Regions from separate parts of the Salmonella bongori NCTC 12419 genome, predicted to be linked through region 1. Evidence: riboswitches for the same ligand, from Rfam matches in the RefSeq annotation. Region 1 holds a riboswitch; the other holds the start of a gene.
The links. A riboswitch is a leader RNA that binds a small molecule or an ion and turns the genes downstream of it on or off. The one in region 1 is predicted to bind thiamine pyrophosphate.
Positions count from the first base shown of each region.

Region 2: another riboswitch for thiamine pyrophosphate. It lies ahead of thiB (thiamine ABC transporter substrate binding subunit); the one in region 1 lies ahead of thiM (hydroxyethylthiazole kinase).

Region 1 covers NC_015761.1:2,131,042-2,140,072, forward strand. Annotated here, with positions in the region: gene SBG_RS10055 (ADP-ribosylglycohydrolase family protein) at 1-754, shown strand, start outside; gene SBG_RS10060 (PfkB family carbohydrate kinase) at 751-1,716, shown strand; gene SBG_RS10065 (GntR family transcriptional regulator) at 1,690-2,436, opposite strand; gene thiD (bifunctional hydroxymethylpyrimidine kinase/phosphomethylpyrimidine kinase) at 2,473-3,273, opposite strand; gene thiM (hydroxyethylthiazole kinase) at 3,260-4,057, opposite strand; TPP riboswitch at 4,089-4,186, opposite strand; gene rcnB (Ni(II)/Co(II) efflux transporter accessory subunit RcnB) at 4,467-4,781, shown strand; gene SBG_RS10085 (fimbrial protein) at 4,825-5,847, opposite strand; gene SBG_RS10090 (fimbrial biogenesis outer membrane usher protein) at 5,863-8,343, opposite strand; gene SBG_RS10095 (fimbrial assembly chaperone) at 8,372-9,031, opposite strand, start outside.
Region 2 covers NC_015761.1:105,790-114,820, forward strand. Annotated here, with positions in the region: gene thiP (thiamine/thiamine pyrophosphate ABC transporter permease ThiP) at 1-1,174, opposite strand, end outside; gene thiB (thiamine ABC transporter substrate binding subunit) at 1,150-2,133, opposite strand; TPP riboswitch at 2,166-2,265, opposite strand; gene sgrR (HTH-type transcriptional regulator SgrR) at 2,299-3,957, opposite strand; gene sgrT (glucose uptake inhibitor SgrT) at 4,050-4,172, shown strand; gene SBG_RS00490 (sugar efflux transporter) at 4,291-5,469, shown strand; gene leuD (3-isopropylmalate dehydratase small subunit) at 5,561-6,166, opposite strand; gene leuC (3-isopropylmalate dehydratase large subunit) at 6,178-7,578, opposite strand; gene leuB (3-isopropylmalate dehydrogenase) at 7,581-8,672, opposite strand; gene leuA (2-isopropylmalate synthase) at 8,672-9,031, opposite strand, start outside.

The DNA.
Region 1 (9,031 bases):
TATCGGACGCAACATCCTCGCCTGGGCGGAACGCTTTGATGCGTTTAATAAAAACGTGCTCGGCCCGACCTCAAAGGTGGCACTAAACGCGATTCGTGACGGAAAACCCGTCGCAGATCTGGAAAACAACGGCGTGACTAACGGAGCGGCCATGCGCGTTTCGCCGTTAGGCTGCCTGCTTCCGCCGACAAATCTGAGCGCTTTTATTGCGGACGTGGCGCTGGCCTCCAGTCCAACACATAAATCCGATCTGGCTATCGCTGGCGCTGTGGTGATTGCATGGGCCGTCTCCCGGGCAGTGAATGGCGACCCGTGGCAAAGTATTGCCGACTCGCTCCCCGCCGTCGCCCATCAGGCGCAGACTGCGCGTATTACCACGTTTAGCGCCTCGCTATCAGCGCGTCTGGAACTGGCGCTAAACATTGTCCGCCGCGCTAATGGCATCGAATCAGCCAGCGAACAGCTGTATCAAATCATCGGCGCGGGAACCAGCACCATTGAATCCGTCCCCTGCGCCATCGCCATGGTAGAACTGGCGAATACTGACCCTAATCGCTGTGCCGTACTGTGCGCAAACCTCGGCGGCGACACCGATACTATCGGCGCGATGGCCACAGCCATTTGTGGCGCGTTACACGGCGTGAGCGCCATCGACGCACAGTTAAAACAAACGCTGGATGAGGTTAATCAACTGGATTTTGCGCACTATGCGGGTGCGCTGGCGAGCTATCGTCAACGGCGGGAGGCATTATGAACAGGGACCACCTGTTGACATTATTACCTGCCCTGCACACCCGACGGCCGCTCACTGTTATCGGCGCGGCGGTAGTCGATATTATTGCCGATACCTGGACCCTGCCGTGGCGCGGGTGCGATATTGAACTGCAACAACAGAGCGTTAATGTCGGCGGCTGCGCGCTGAATATTGCCGTAACGTTGAAGCGACTGGGGATTGACGCCAGCAATGCGCTGCCGCTGGGCCAGGGCGTGTGGGCGGAAAGGATTCGTAGCCGCCTGGCGAAAGAGGAATTGTCCAGCGCGATTGACCCCGTTGAAGGGGATAACGGCTGGTGCCTGGCATTAGTCGAGCCGGATGGCGAACGCACGTTTATGTCTTTTAGCGGCGTGGAAAACCAGTGGAGCGCGGACTGGCTGGCGCAGCTCAGGATGCCGCGAGGCAGTCTCGTTTACCTGTCCGGCTATCAACTGGCCTCGCCGTGTGGCGAACGGCTAATCCACTGGCTGGAAACCACAGCCGAGGTGACGCCTTTTATCGATTTTGGCCCGCGCATCGATGATATCGCGGACGACAGGTTGGCACGCATCATGGCATGCCGCCCCGTCGTCTCCCTGAATCGCCAGGAAGCCCTCATCGCGGCGAAACGCACCGGATTCGCAACCGACACGCAAGCCTTCGGCAAGGCCTGGATACAACACTTTTCCGCGCCGTTGGTGGTTCGCCACGACAAAGACGGGGCATGGTATTTTAGTGGGCAGTCTTCCGGTTTTGTGCCTGCGTTTCCGGCAACCGTGGTGGATACCATCGGCGCGGGCGACAGCCATGCTGGCGGCGTACTGGCAGGACTGGCGTCAGGCTGGTCGCTCGCGGATGCTGTACTGCTGGGTAACGCGGTGGCGAGCTGGGTGGTCGGGCATCGCGGCGGCGACTGCGCGCCTACGCGCGAGGCGCTACTCCTCGCACACAAAAACGTATAGATCGCTACGACAATAACTGATGCTGTATTCAATAGGCCGCTGCTGCTGATCGAGCGCCACCTGCTTAATTACCAGCACCGGCACTTTACCATCCATTTGAATATGCGACTGAAACTCGTCATCGGGCATCCGGGCGCTGACGCGAGATCGGGTACGCTGAGGGTAAATGTGCTGGCTACGAAAATAGTCATACAGAGAAATGCCAATCGCGTCGACATCATGAATCAGATGCGCAGGCACCCAGGACTCTTCAATCGACACCGCGTCTTCATCAACATAACGAATACGTTTGAGTAAAAAGACGTCGCTACCTGCGGGGATTGCCAGATGCTGCGCAACCTCATCCGGACAGTTTACCACGCGTTTGTTCACCCATAGCGTATCCGGTTTTTTGCCGCGCAAGACAACCTGCTGAGAAAATCCCCGCGCCTCTTTCAGGGAATATTCAAAAATATTATTGATTTGCGTACCGTAACCGCGGGCGCGCGTGACAACCCCCTCTTCTTCCAGCGCCTGCATCGCTTTCCGTACCGTGATACGCGAGACGCCAGTAAGCTGGCTGAGATCGCGTTCGCCAGGCAAAATATTACCATGCTCAAGAATGCCGCTGCGAACGGCATCCTTTACCGTCTGGGCGAATTTCATGTACAGCGGCGTATTGTCCGCTGCTGAAATTCGCTCATTCAATTGCGCGATGAGCCGGGTATGCGCTTGTTCCATTTATCTTTTCCTGACGACGGGTCTGTAGGCACTATATTACCACCACGCATGAAAATGATGTACCGGACCAATACCCTTCCCCACTTCCAGCGTATCCGCCTGCGCCAGCGCCGCAGAAAGCCACCGCTTCGCCTCTTTTACCGTCTCTTCCCAACTGTGATACCGGGGTCGTAACGCCGCAAGAGCCGCCGACAGTGTACATCCCGTCCCATGCGTATTTTTGGTCATCACCCGCGGCGCGGTAAAACGCTGCTCGCCGTTGCGGGTAAAGAGCCAGTCCGGACTTTGCGCATCCTCTAAATGTCCGCCCTTCATCAGCACCGCCTCACATCCCATCGCCAGTAACGCCCGCCCCTGCGCCAGCATCTCTTGTTCCGTACGCGCATGGGACGTATTCAGCAATGCTGCGGCTTCCGGCAGATTAGGCGTAATCAGCGATACTTGTGGCAGCAGCCGGACGCGCAATGTTTCAACGGCAGAGGAGGAGAGCAACGGATCGCCGCTCTTTGCCAGCATGACCGTATCCAGCACCACATTACCTACATGATGGCGCTGTAGCCGTTCCGCCACAGCCTCGACAATATCCGTTTCAGCCAGCATCCCGATTTTGGTGGTATCGATGCGCACATCGCTGAATACGGAATCAAGCTGGGCGGCGACAAACTCAGGGTCTACCCGGTACACCGATTGCACGCCACAGGTATTTTGCGCCACCAGCGCGGTAATCACCGAACAGCCATACGCTCCCAGAGCGGAAAAGGTCTTGAGATCCGCCTGAATCCCCGCTCCGCCGCTGGGATCGGTGCCGGCAATCGTCAGCGCGTTAATGCTTTTCATCTGTGCCCTCTACATCCAGTTGATACAGCGCATCAAGAAAGGCCGGGATAAAACTGCCAGGCCCCTTACTACGCTCTGCCGCAGCCTGTCCCGCCAGTTTCATCCAGCAGCAGGCCGATGCGACATTATCCAGCGCAGCGCCAGGTAATGCACAACAGGCAGCCACGACCGCCGATAACGCGCAACCGGTCCCTACAATGCGGGTCATTAACGGATCGCCACCAGGAATACTCACTGTGCGCTGACCATCGGTGACATAATCTGTCTCTCCCGTAACCACGACGATGCAATCTGTCTGACGCGCCAGCGCCTGCGCTGCTGGTAGTGCGGCCAGCGCCGCCTCGGTCGTATCCACGCCGCGTCCGCTCAGCGCTATGCCGGCTAACGCCATAATTTCCGAGGCGTTGCCACGGATTGCCGACGGGCGCAGGGACAAAAGTTCAAGACAAAATCGCCGACGAAACGCCAACGCCCCCACCGCAACAGGGTCGAGCGTCCACGGCGTTTTAGCGTCATAAGCACTCTCTACCGCCGCGCGCATCGCGTCGGCGCGTGAAGCCGTTAATGTTCCGACATTAATCAGTAAAGCGCTGGCGATGGCGGCAAACGGCCTGGCCTCGTCTGGGTCAATCACCATGGCGGGCGAGGCTCCTAGCGCCAGCAGCGTATTAGCGGTAAACGTTTGTACAACATCATTAGTCATACAGTGCGTGAGCGGAGAGAGGTCGCGAAACTGTTTTAGCGTATGCGCCGCAAGCGTACGGCAGTGCAGGTCAGGCTGCATGATTCAGCTCCTGCCCGCGTGAAGAAGGGACACGAGCAGTGTCAGACTTCCCTACGCTGGCATTATCCAGATCAGGTAATACGGGTATTTCTCAGCCTTCAATGAAGAAGGGCACCCCGAGTCGTGAAACCCAGCTGGGTTAAGTGGGTTTTGTCATTAAGCATACTGTTTGCAACAGACAATGTAAATTTACAGCACGCGGTGCTCAATAATGTCATAGTTATCAGATAGTTCTCAAAACCTATTTTGTTCTGGTAAACGGGTTTCCGGTTATGTTGTTTCACAAGGCTTTCGTTTACACTTTTTACGAAAAGAGGCGTGAGATAACAAAATAGCGCTTGTCAGATGCGCCGCCAGCAGAAATGATACTCACGGATTTAACTGACCCGCATATGTGGAGGGTAAAAGTATGAAAAGTAAATTGCTGCCTTGTGCGCTGTTGCTTGCAACCAGTTTTGCATGGGCCGCCCCCGCGACAACGGGCATCGATCAATATGAGTTAAAAAGCTTTATCGCCGACTTCACCCATTTCAAACCCGGCGATACCGTTCCGCAGATGTACCGTACCGATGAGTACAATATTAAGCAGTGGAAATTACGTAACCTGCCCGCACCAGATGCCGGTACCCACTGGACTTATATGGGTGGCGCCTATGTGCTGATTAACGATACCGACGGCAAAATTATCAAAGCCTATGATGGCGAGATTTTTTATCATCGGTAAATGATTTACGCACTCTCTGCCTAAAGAGTGCGTACAGAATAAACTAATTATAAGATACGACGATTAATGCCTTCGATTGTAATGGCCCCGCTTTAATTTTTGCGGGATCGAGGACATAATATGTTGCAAAAACAGGAATGCTTTCCACCGCGTTGACGGCGCTGCCTTTGGCATATGTTTTGAAAATGCTGTTTATGGCTGTTCCCTTATTTATTTTAAGTAGGCTATGATTTGAATCTCTCAGGATAAACCCTACGCCATTATCATTATCCGGCTTCAGGACGGATTCATTCTCATCCCAGACTAAATCACTGCGCAAATTTACCGATATCTGCCGTGAGGTCAGCGTTGCATTGCGTACCTGGTTTTTGCAATCCAGAATAATATCGCCCTGTTTAGAAAATTCACTGACTTCTCCTTTCGCGCGAAGTTTGGTCATCGGCACCGGATCCAGGGTGATAGTAAGGTTCTGGGGAGCACAGGTGGTTTCTTTGCGATTGTAATTTATCGTTAAATTAGCCTTATAAACGCCTTTTCCATTAAGATCTGCGATAACGTTTGCAACACATTCTCTGTTCCCCCAACAACCAATATATCTTAAAATAAATACAAGCCACTCTCTACCACCCCATTGATTCTTTGCGCCCGACATCACCGCTATATTGTCTATGCTAACGGAGTACCCGCCATTTGCAGAAACGGTCACCGCCTCCAGTGAACTTATTTCTGAAACTGTAATCTTATAGGGGCCTTCGAACACACCATTTTTATTTTGCATACTTATCTCACTACTGCTCTGCCATTCAACTTTTAGCCTTAACTTAACGCTGTTGTCCGGTCCCATACCAATAATATACTCGGAGGTCTCTAATTTACTTACCACATCATTATTTTCGCAGGTAGAATCAGTAAAAGCATTTGAAATGATCGCTGACTCCTCACCTCCCAGCATCAGGCTATCGGACTGAATAGTATATTCCTTTGTGTTAGTTAACGTCGCGCTACACGCCGCATTACTCAACGGTGTAAACGAGATCATCATTAATAAAAATAGTAGTCTTTTCATAGCATCACCTGAAAATTACCGACAAACATAAACATTATTTTCATCAATCTGCTTATCAAACGTGATTTTACAGAAAAGACCTTGTTGTTTATCTGTCGCGACTTTTACCGAAACGGGAACTTTTTCAGTACGAATAAATACCCGACTGCCCTGCCCTACCAGCCCTACATTATTTCCTTTGTCATCTTCCACTTCATAACCAAACGTTAAAGGCTCGCCATCTGCGCGCCGCGCCAGGAAATAAAAAGGTTTGCTGGTTTCTGTTTCGAAATCAACCAAGACCACGGCTCCGCGATAAGGTACTGTAACTTTACGGTTTCCCAACAAAGCGACATCACTTTCACTTTCGGAGATATCAAGCGAGATAAAGTTTTGCCGGTATGGCGTCAATGCTTCTAATACGGCGTAACCTTTTGCATTGGTACGTAAATAAGGACGCCCCTGCACCGCCGCATCTTCCAGATACGGCGCATTAATAATTGCGATCGTATCATTAAGTCGAGGGGCTAAATGCACACCGTTAGCCCATGCCACCAGTCCTCCCTGAATATTACCGCCAACCTGATGGTATTTATTGGACTGGCTATAGCTACCGCCGATCGTCGCCAGTGGGGCGTTCCAGGTTAGCGCTCCTCCGACTGTCGTTTGGTGCTCCTGGCGCTGGTGGCTGAGGTTTGTCGTGTAATTAAACTGATCGCGATTACCGAAGTTGCCACTAAGGCTGGTGTTGTTGGCCTCATAGCCTTGATCGTCAAAAGTAGTGGAATTCGATAAATAGATATCTCGATTTCCCCCACTCTCTCTTTGTCCCCATGTTAATGGAATAGAAAAATAGATATTAAAACGTTTATCTTCGCGATTATTGCTGTCATACGTCTGGGTTGCCGATAGCGTAAAACTGAGCCGCTGCCAGCTATTACTGTAGCTTAACTGGTAATCTTTTCCGGTACCACTACGTCCCCAATAATCGCGCCACAGGGCGCTGGCGGTAAAATATCCCCATCTGTCAGGTAACGTCTGATTAATATTGAGAGTAAAAGTATTTTTGCGCCCGAAGTCATTCTCATAATAATCGGCGATATCATAAATATCGTCATCATCGCGATGATAATGCTCCCGATTATTCCCCCAGACATGATCGTTAAAAGTGCGATAATCACGTGATGAGTAGCGATACGCCGCCAGAGAAAAATGAGTGGCTGACTGCGGAAGATATTTATTCCAGGCAATCTGATAACTTTGGCCATCAAAAACATCACCATTATCCTGCTTACTGTGAGACAACGTACCGTCAACAGATACCGCACCAATCAATGTATTCCACCCGGTACCAAGGGTTAATGAGCGATAATCGCTGGCTAACATCGTTCCGCCATACAACGTCAGCAAATTATTGACCCCGTACTGATAGGTGCCCTGGATAAAATCGGTTTGTTGAGAAGCGCCTTCAATTTTGCTTCGCCCGGCAGCGAAATCATATTTCGCCACGCCGGGCTGCACCATATTAGGAACGGAAGAATACGGAACAGTAAAGCGTGAAACGGTACCGTCAGCCTCTTTAATACTCACGTCCAGATCGGCCCCGCCCCCGGCCAGTTGAAGATCTTCAAACACAAAGGGCCCTGGCGGAACTTCTTTCTGATAAACAATAAAACCATTCTGCTCCACCGTTACCAGAGCGTTACTTTGCGCCACGCCACGCACAACCGGAGCAAAGTTTTGCTTAGAGTGCGGCAGCATTTGCATATCACGCCAGAAGCGCACCCCGCGAAAGCGTACCGTATCAAAAATATCCCCACCGGTGTATTGCTCCCCCAGGCGCATTGTTCCCAGTACCACCGGGAAATCACGCTCCAGATACAGGGTGTTGCTCTGCCATTTACCCGCTGAGTTTTCGCTTTTGGAAAAATTAGCGTTGGAATGTAACTGCCATCCAAGCAGATTTAGTCCACTAACAAAATTTGCATAACTATTTTTCTCGCTGCCGCCACTTTTATAATGGCTGTAATACTCGCTGGCATAGTACGAGGTGTAAAAAGCGTTAATTCCACGATCCCACGTCTCCGGAGGCGCATATCCCGCCTCATGCTCCAACACATAAGCTTGAGGAACGCTCAGATAAAGGTTAAAAGCGGCAGTATCATAAGAAACGCTCCCGCCCTGGACCACTGTTTTCAACGCAATACATTTATCTTCTTTACTTTGTGGCGTGAATCTAATCCCCAGACTGGCGATCAGTTCCTGAGAAACACAGGTATTATCAGGATTATCTGGAATATCAATTTCATAGTTTCCGCGCCATTCTTTATTGACATAAACGTCCATCTCATAAACGCCACCCATAGGTTTGGTACTGTCGATCTGATAACGGGAAACTTTTTCACCTTTCAACCCACCAAACATGAAGTTGGTATCAAAGGTTTCTTCCTCAGCCCAGGCGGGTGAAATGAGTAACGCCGCAAGAATCGATAGCGTGATGGTATTTAACTTTTCCATTATCTATCCTCAGGTTAATTCCCCGCCTTTAATTTGCTGCTTTGATAGTCTCGCTTAAATAATTACCAGAATCATCAATTAGCGTTACGGTATAATTATTCACAACTGTCGTTGTGGGAACATTTTGCGATGACCATGGTGCCAGTAACAAGGTCTCTTTATTTAATTTATTTTTTGCTTTAACTTCCGGAATAGTGACCCAATTTGCTGAGTTATTTTTTATACTAATGCCACCAGACGCTTTAAACAACTGCAAGCGGGAAAATGTCGCTTTATCGACTTTTTGTACGCCTTGTGGACGATAGATCAACTTTATCCGGTTTTGCAGCGCAAATTTAATAACATTTTTATCTTTGCTTTCACCTGAATTTGGCGGAATATCCAGTACATTGAGATAGAAAAGACTTTCACGATCGCCGGGCAGATTATTTACAAGTTTCTTTATTTTTAATTGCTGGCCGGAATCTGCCGCCACCCTGATGACGGGGGGCGTCAGAACAAATGGAACCTGTAATTTTTCTGGTGGCAGGCTGGTATCGCCATTATCAATCCATGCCTGGATAAGCGAACTTCGTTTACTGTCATTCATTAATTGTACAGTAATATCTTTTTTCTGGGCCGGATAAATAACACGCGTACCATAGATATAAACGCCGCTCCACGCTGGCATAGCGGCACAGGCCAGCCA
Region 2 (9,031 bases), 2.0 Mb from region 1:
AAAAGAAGCCCGTCGCCAGCACGATACCCGGCATTGCAAGGATCAACATCCCGCTGAGTTCCAGCGTTTGCCCGGCGAATACCCGCTGGCGCTGGCGGAGCTCGCGACTGCTCCATAACAGCATCATGGTCAGAATGATGCACAGGACTCCTGCCGCCAGCGCAATGCGTAGCGATGTCCAGATAGCCTGCCACAGAACGGGTTGCGCCAGCACTTCCGGCAGGCTGCGATTGATGCCATCTACCACCACGGCGAGCAGCGGCGGAAGCAACAGCAGCAGCGCCAGCATAATCAACAAGGCATCTGTCAGGCGGCTATGGAGACGATCGTCAGGATCGCGCCAGCCCTGCATCAGCGACATGCCCGGTGCGATCGCTTTGCTCAATCGCTGGCTTAGCAGCACCAGCGTCAGGCAGCAGATCATCTGAATTAATGCCAGCATCGCTGCGCGGGCGGGATCATAGTCGAAGCTCAGAGCCTGATAGATAGCCAGTTCGATGGTGGTTGCTTGTGGACCGCCGCCGAGCGACAGTACGGTAGCGAAACTGGCGAAACAGAGCATAAAAATCAGCGCCGCAACGGGGGGGATTTGCCGGCGTAGCCACGGCCATTCAACAAAACGGAAAAAATGCCAGCCACGCATCCCGAGCTGGGCGGCGAGCTGGCGCTGTTCGCCGGGAATACTTTCCAGGGACTGTAGCAATAAACGGCTCGCCATTGGCAGATTAAAAAAAACGTGCGCCAGCAAAATGCCCTGCAAACCGTAGGGGGAGAACGTCCACTCAAGCCCTAATGTTTGCCACAACGAGGCCAGCCAGCCCTGGCGGCCATACACGCTCAGAATACCGAACACCGCGACCAGCACCGGCAAAATCAGCGTCATGGCGCACAGACGCAGTAGCGTCTGACGTCCGGGGAAGCGGCGTCGATAAAGCGCGCGGGCGAGGAAAATGGCCGGAACCACCGACAGTACTGCTGACAGAAACGCCTGCCAGAACGAGAAGCGCACGACATGCCACAGATAGCTGTCCTGCCAGATTGCGGACCACGATGCTGGCGGCGCGTTCAGCCAAAGTGCTATAAAGGCCGCCAGCGCAACGGTTATCGTTAGCGTGGCGGCGCAAAGTCCCGGCATTAACCAGCCGGGTATTAACGGCTGACGGCGCGTTGCCATTCGCTAATCCATGCCTGACGTTGCGCGGCGACTTCTGCCGGGCTGAACTCCAGCGAGGTGGCAGGTTTGCTCAGTTTTTCGAATCCGGCGGGCAGGGGGACATGGGTTACCGGATACATCCAGTTGCCGGTAGGAATAGCATTCTGAAACGCCGGAGAGAGCATAAATTTAAGGAATTTCTCCGCCAGTTCCGGTTGCTTGCTGGCGGCGGTGCGCGCCGCCACTTCTACCTGTAAGTAATGGCCTTCGCTGAAGTTAGCGGCAGCGTAGTTATCCTTTTTTTCTTCAATAATGTGATATGCCGGAGAAGTGGTGTAACTGAGCACCAAATCGCTTTCACCTTTCAGAAATAAGCCATAAGCTTCGCTCCAGCCTTTCGTTACTGTAACCGTTTTGGCCGCCAGTTTGTGCCAGGCATCAGGCGCGTTGGCGCCGTAAACTTTTTGTACCCATAGCAGCAGCCCCAGCCCAGGCGTGCTGGTGCGCGGGTCCTGATAAATTACACGCCATTTTTGAGCGCTCTCGATCAGCTCTTTCAGGCTTTTCGGCGGATTTTTTAGCTTGTTTTTATCGTAGACAAAAGCGAAATAACCGTAATCGAATGGAACAAATGTGTCATTTTTCCAGCCGCCGGGTACGTTGATTGCCTCACTGTCCACACCGCTTTTCGCAAAGAGTTTCGTTTGCGTGGCGGCTTCCAGCAGATTATTGTCCAGACCCAGCACGACATCGGCTTTGCTGTTCTTCCCCTCCATTCGCAGGCGGTTGAGCAGCGAAACGCCATCCTCCAGCGCTACCAGTTTCAGCTCGCAGTTACAGTCAGCTTCAAACGCTTTTTTCACCGCCGGACCCGGGCCCCAGTCGGCGGCGAACGAGTCATAGGTGTAAACGGTGAGTACGGGTTTAGCAAACGCGGGCGCTGCGCACAGGAGCAGCAGAGGAAGACATTTTTTTAGCACTTTGCACCTCAATAGATGGGTGGCAAAGGATTTTGAGCGGTAGCCTCAAATCCCTTCGCCGGCGTTATCCGGATCAGGTTCGACGGGTATTTTCTCAGCGCACGCACAGGCGTGGCACCCCGTTGAGAACGCCATTAGTGTAGTGATTTTGTTGCCGGGCGGCAATCACGGGTCCGGCGGCGCAAACCAGGCCGATTTAAAATCGAACCAGCCGAGGGTGTTCATGCGCAATCCGCGCATACTGCGTTGTCCCTGAATAATTAGCCAGTGGTGGATCAGCGGCACAATAGCGTTGTTAGCCAACAGTTGCTGGCACCAGTTCGCCAGATTCATCTCGCCAGCGCGCCACTGCGTGGCGTCGCCCTGCCAGTCGCGCGGAATGCAGTTTTGTAAGAGTGGAACTTCGCACAGATGCGCGAACAGCGAGAAATCCAGCGGCAGGGTAAAGTTAGCGCTGTTGAGCCAGATATCGCTTTCGATCTCGCCGGCGTGCCATTGATCGTAATCGATCTCCTGAATATGCAAATGCACCTGATGCTCAGCCAGAAGCCTGGTCATGATACCGGCGATAACCCGATGCTCAATATGATCACGGTAGAACGTCAACGTGAGGGTTTCCAGACCGGCAGGTTTTTCTCTGCGCCCAGGACGGGCATGATGCCAGCGTGGTAGAAGCCCATAGGCAGGGAACCAAAGCTGCTGTAGCGGTATGTCTGCGTGATAGAGTAAATGGGTGGGGGAGAGTACGTGGCTCACCCACTCCCGGATCTGTGGATGCGCGCCGCGCGGCGTACGGGCATCGAATAGCAGATAATAGCAACCTTCTTCCAGTCGGCTTTCTATCGCTTTTTCGCCGCCTTGTATCGGCCCTTCCAGCATCAAGCCGCAGGCCGGTTCTTCACTGATATCCGGCAGTACCCAGACGTTCACTTCGTCTATCAACGCCCGATAGCCGAAGTAGTCATCGAAGGCGAGTATCTTGAGCTGGTTTGGCGTATTACGCCGCACGGCATAAGGCCCGGTGCCGATAGGGTGGCTGGCGAAATGCGTCAGCGTTTCCCACTCCCGCGGCAAAATCATCGCCGGGACCTGGCCCAGCAGCCACGGCAACCAGCGATCCGGCTGGGAAAGATGAATATCCAGCGTCCACGCGGTAGGGGAGTCTATCTTTGTGATGTGCGAGTAAAGCGGAAGCGTATTGATACGCGTCAGCGAGGTGATGACATCTTCCATCTCCAGCTCGCGGCCATGATGAAAATGAATGCCGGGGCGCAGGTAGAAGCGCCACAGTAAAGAGGAAATTTGCTGCCAGTGGTGCGCAATGTCCGCTTCCAGTTCCCCGTTTTCCTCATTTACCCGCGTGAGCGAACTGAAAATTTGCCGGGCAATATGAGTTTCCGAGCGACGTAATGCGGTTCCCGGCAGAAGATTGTGCATCGGACGATAGTAAAGAACCCGTAGAATATGCCGCCCCTGGCGGAAACTGCGTCCCAGATGAGAAATGAGCATCTGCCTGACGGCGCTTTTATCACCGACAAGTTGTACCAGCTGATCGATGCGATCCTGTTCCAGTAGATCTTCCGCTCGCTGCTGCTGCAGCGCCAGTCCGGTATACAGGAACGTCAGGCGTGAACGCTTGCCGCGTCCAACCTCGGCTTCCCACGTTAACCAGCCGCGCGCCTGCATGGTATTAAGCAGCGTACGCATATGGCGGCGCGAACAGTTCAGCAGATCCGCCAGCTCATTAAGCGTGGTGTCTTGCGTTTTACCGTCACAACATTGCCAGAGACGGATAAATTGTTGTTGCAGGCGACCTGAGGGCATAAAAGGGGAACTCCGACGGAAAACTCAGCAATTTTATTATCCCTATATTAAGCCAATAATAGCGTTCGATGAAGCAAGAGGAAGAGGTCGCTATGCGTCAGTTCTGGTTGAGGTATTTTGCCGCGACGGAAAATGTGTCCTGGCTGGCTTGCCTGAGCGCGCAGCAGCGCTTAAAAATGCTCGAAGAACTGATGCAGTGGGAGGCGGCCGATTGAAACCAATTGCAGACATCATGTGTGACTGAGTATTGGTGTGGGCTATAGCCTAAAATCACCCGCCAGCAGATAATACCTGCTGGCTTTTTTTGTTTCGGCTGCACTTAAAGGACTCTCTATGCTCTGGATTATGACGATGGGACGGCGTCTCAACGGAATTTATGCGGCATTTATGCTGGTCGCTTTTATGATGGGTGTTGCCGGCGCGCTTCAGGCACCGACGTTAAGCCTGTTTCTCAGTCGCGAGGTCGGCGCGCAGCCGTTTTGGGTTGGGCTATTTTATACCGTCAATGCTATTGCCGGGATTGGAGTCAGTCTTGCGCTGGCGAAACGCTCAGACAGCCGGGGCGATCGCCGGAAGCTGATTATGTTTTGCTGTCTGATGGCGATCGGCAATGCGTTATTGTTTGCTTTTAATCGTCACTACTTAACGTTAATTACCTGCGGCGTACTGCTGGCGTCGTTGGCCAATACCGCCATGCCGCAACTGTTTGCGCTGGCGCGGGAATATGCCGATAGTTCGGCGCGCGAAGTGGTGATGTTTAGTTCAGTGATGCGCGCTCAGCTTTCTCTGGCGTGGGTGATCGGTCCACCGCTGGCCTTTATGCTGGCGCTGAATTACGGGTTCACCGCTATGTTCTCCATTGCCGCCGTTATCTTTGCCGTCAGCCTGGTATTGATTGCCCTGATGCTGCCTTCGGTGGCGCGCGTCAAACAGCCTGTGGATGCGCCGCTCGCACAGGTAAGCGGTTGGCAGGATAAAAATGTGCGAATGTTATTTATCGCCTCCACGTTGATGTGGACCTGCAATACCATGTACATCATTGATATGCCGCTATGGATAAGCGCTGAGTTGGGCCTGTCGGATAAACTGGCCGGCGTATTGATGGGCACGGCGGCTGGGCTGGAGATACCGGCAATGATTCTGGCTGGTTTTTATGTGAAGCGGTTTGGCAAGCGGCGGATGATGATTACCGCTGTGGCGGCGGGCGTACTATTTTATGTTGGCCTGATCTTTTTCCACAGCCGGACGGCGCTACTGTCGCTGCAACTTTTTAATGCGGTCTTTATTGGGATTGTTGCCGGGATCGGAATGCTGTGGTTTCAGGATTTGATGCCAGGCAGGGCAGGGGCCGCCACGACGCTTTTTACTAATAGCATTTCAACGGGGGTTATTCTGGCGGGCGTGATTCAGGGGGCTGTGGCGCAAAACTTCGGCCATTTTGCCGTCTACTGGGTGATTGCGGCGATTTCTGTGGTCACGCTGGCCATGACCGGGCGGGTGAAAGACGTTTGATCCGGTGCCGGATGGTAATGCTGGCATGTTTTATCCGGCCTACGAATATTTCCGTAGGCCGGATAAGCGAAGCGCCATCCGGCGTCAGAGATTACTGCATAAACGCCGGTTGTTGATCTTCGTAGGCGGCAATCGCCTCTTCGTGCTGCAGCGTCAGTCCGATGCTGTCCAGGCCGTTCATCATACAGTGGCGACGAAAGGCGTCGATCTCAAAGGGATAGCGTTTATCGCCGGCTTTGACCTCCTGCGCTTCTAAATCCACCTCGAAGTGAATCCCAGGATTGGTTTGCACCAGAGTAAACAGCTCATCCACCTCTTCCTCGCTTAACTTTACCGGCAACAGCTGGTTGTTAAAACTATTACCGTAGAAAATATCCGCAAAGCTCGGTGCAATGACCACTTTAAAGCCGTAGTCGGTTAGCGCCCACGGGGCATGTTCGCGTGAAGAGCCGCAGCCAAAGTTTTCTCGCGCCAGCAGAATCGACGCGCCTTGATATTCCGGGAAGTTCAGGACGAAGGCCGGATTAGGCTGCTGGCCCTGTTCGTCCAGGAAACGCCAGTCATTAAACAGATGTGCGCCAAAACCGGTGCGGGTTACCTTCTGCAAAAACTGCTTGGGGATAATGGCGTCAGTATCGACGTTGGCGGCATCCAGAGGGACAACCAGGCCTGTATGTTGGATCAATTTCTCTGCCATGATTGCTCTCCTTATTTGATACTGCGAATATCGGCAAAACGACCGGTGACGGCAGCGGCAGCGGCCATTGCCGGGCTCACCAGGTGGGTGCGGCCGCCCCGGCCCTGGCGGCCTTCAAAATTACGGTTACTGGTCGACGCGCAGCGCTCGCCCGGGTTCAGGCGATCGTTATTCATCGCCAGACACATCGAGCAGCCCGGCAGACGCCACTCAAAACCCGCTTCAATGAAGATTTTATCCAGACCTTCCGCCTCTGCCTGTGCTTTCACCGGGCCGGAGCCGGGAACCACCAGCGCCTGTACGCCAGGGGCCACTTTACGGCCTTTGGCGATTTCCGCTGCCGCGCGCAAATCTTCAATGCGTGAATTGGTGCAGGAGCCGATAAAGACTTTATCGATCGCGACGTCCGTTAACGGCACGCCCGGCTGTAATCCCATATAGGCCAGCGCTTTTTCGGCGCTGGCGCGCTCAACCGGATCGCTAAAGGAGGCGGGATCGGGGATAATTTCGGAGACGGAAATCACCTGACCCGGATTGGTGCCCCAGGTGACCTGCGGCGCAATCTCTTCCGCCCGCAGGGTGACAACGGTATCAAACGTGGCGCCGTCGTCGGTTTTCAGGGTTTTCCAGTACGCTACGGCGTCGTCAAAATCTTTGCCTTTCGGCGCGTGCAAACGGTCTTTAACGTAGTTGAAGGTGGTTTCATCCGGCGCGACCAGACCGGCTTTGGCGCCCATCTCAATGGCCATGTTGCACAATGTCATCCGGCCTTCCATACTCAGCGCGCGGATCGCTTCGCCGCAGAACTCCACCACATGGCCGGTACCGCCGGCACTGCCGGTTTTGCCGATAATCGCCAGCACAATATCTTTGGCGGTGATGCCTGGCGCGACGGTGCCGGTTACGTCAATCTTCATGGTTTTAGCGCGACCCTGCTTCAGGGTTTGCGTTGCCAGCACATGTTCCACTTCAGAGGTGCCGATGCCGAACGCCAACGCGCCAAAGGCGCCGTGGGTAGCGGTATGAGAGTCGCCGCAAACAATGGTCATGCCCGGTAAGGTAACGCCTTGCTCTGGTCCCATCACGTGGACGATGCCCTGATACGGGTGGTTCAGATCGTACAACTCCACGCCAAACTCGTTGCAGTTTTTAATCAGTTCCTGCATTTGAATGCGCGCCATCTCGCCGGAGGCGTTAATGTCTTTCGTTTGCGTGGAGACGTTATGATCCATTGTCGCAAAGGTTTTACCCGGCTGACGAACCGGACGGTTGTGCGCACGCAGACCGTCAAATGCCTGTGGAGAAGTCACTTCGTGCACCAGATGTCTGTCGATATATAACAGCGGGGTTTCGTTTTGTGCTTCATAAACGACATGCGCGTCAAATAATTTTTCGTATAACGTTTTAGCCATAATTACACCCCTTCTGCGACATAACGGGCAATGATGTCGCCCATTTCATCGGTACTGACAGCGGCAGCGCTACGGGCCAAATCGCCAGTGCGGATGCCTTCTTCTAATGCGCGGTTAATCGCACGCTCAATGGCGGTTGCCGCGTCATCGGCGTCCAGGCTGTAGCGAAGCAGCAGAGCCAGCGACAGGATCTGGGCTATTGGATTAGCGACATTTTTCCCGGCGATATCCGGTGCGGAACCGCCAGCCGGTTCATACAGACCAAACCCTTGCTCGTTCAGGCTGGCAGATGGCAGCATCCCCATTGAGCCTGTAATCATGGCGCATTCGTCAGACAGAATGTCGCCGAACAGGTTAGAGCACAGCAGCACATCAAACTGCGACGGATCTTTGATTAACTGCATGGTGGCGTTGTCAATGTACATGTGCGCCAGTTCCACGTCGGGATACGCTTTCGCGACGTCATTGACGACATCACGCCACAGGATAGAGCTTTGCAGTACGTTGGCTTTATCAATAGACGTCACTTTACGGCGGCGTTTGCGTGCTGATTCAAAGGCGATACGGGCAATGCGTTCGATTTCAAAGCGGTGATAAACTTCGGTATCAAAGGCTTTTTCGTACTGACCGCTGCCTTCCCGTCCCTTTGGCTGGCCGAAATAGATCCCGCCAGTCAGCTCACGGACGCACAGAATATCGAAACCGTTAGCGGCGATATCGGCACGCAGCGGGCAAAACGCTTCCAGCCCCTGATACAGTTTCGCCGGGCGAAGGTTACTGAATAATTTGAAATGTTTACGCAGCGGCAGCAGGGCGCCGCGCTCTGGCTGGCTATCCGGGGGTAAATTTTCCCATTTCGGGCCGCCAACGGAGCCAAACAGAACGGCATCCGCATGTTCGCACCCTTCAACAGTGGCTTTTGGCAGTGGATGGCCATGATTGTCGATAGCAATACCGCCGACATCATAGCGGCTGGTGGTAATACGCATATCAAAGCGGCTGCGTACCGCATCCAAAACTTTCAGAGCTTGTGCCATGACTTCCGGGCCGATGCCGTCGCCCGGCAATACGGCAATATGATGGTTCTTCGACATTACACGGTTTCCTTGTTGTTCTCTTTATCGTGAGCTTTGCGTTGCAATTCTTTTTCAACTTCGGCGGCGCGCCAGATATTGTTCAGCACATGCACCATCGCTTTCGCGGAGGATTCGACGATATCGGTCGCCAGACCAACGCCGTGGAAGCGTCGGCCATTATGATTCACGACGATATCCACCTGGCCCAGCGCGTCTTTGCCCTGGCCTTTGGCGTTCAGGTCGTATTTGACCAGCTCAATGTCGTAGTTGGTGATGCGGTTAATTGCCTGATAGACCGCGTCAACCGGACCGTTACCGTTCGCTGCTTCAGCTTTTACCTCTTCGCCGCAGGCCAGCTTCACGGAGGCGGTAGCGAT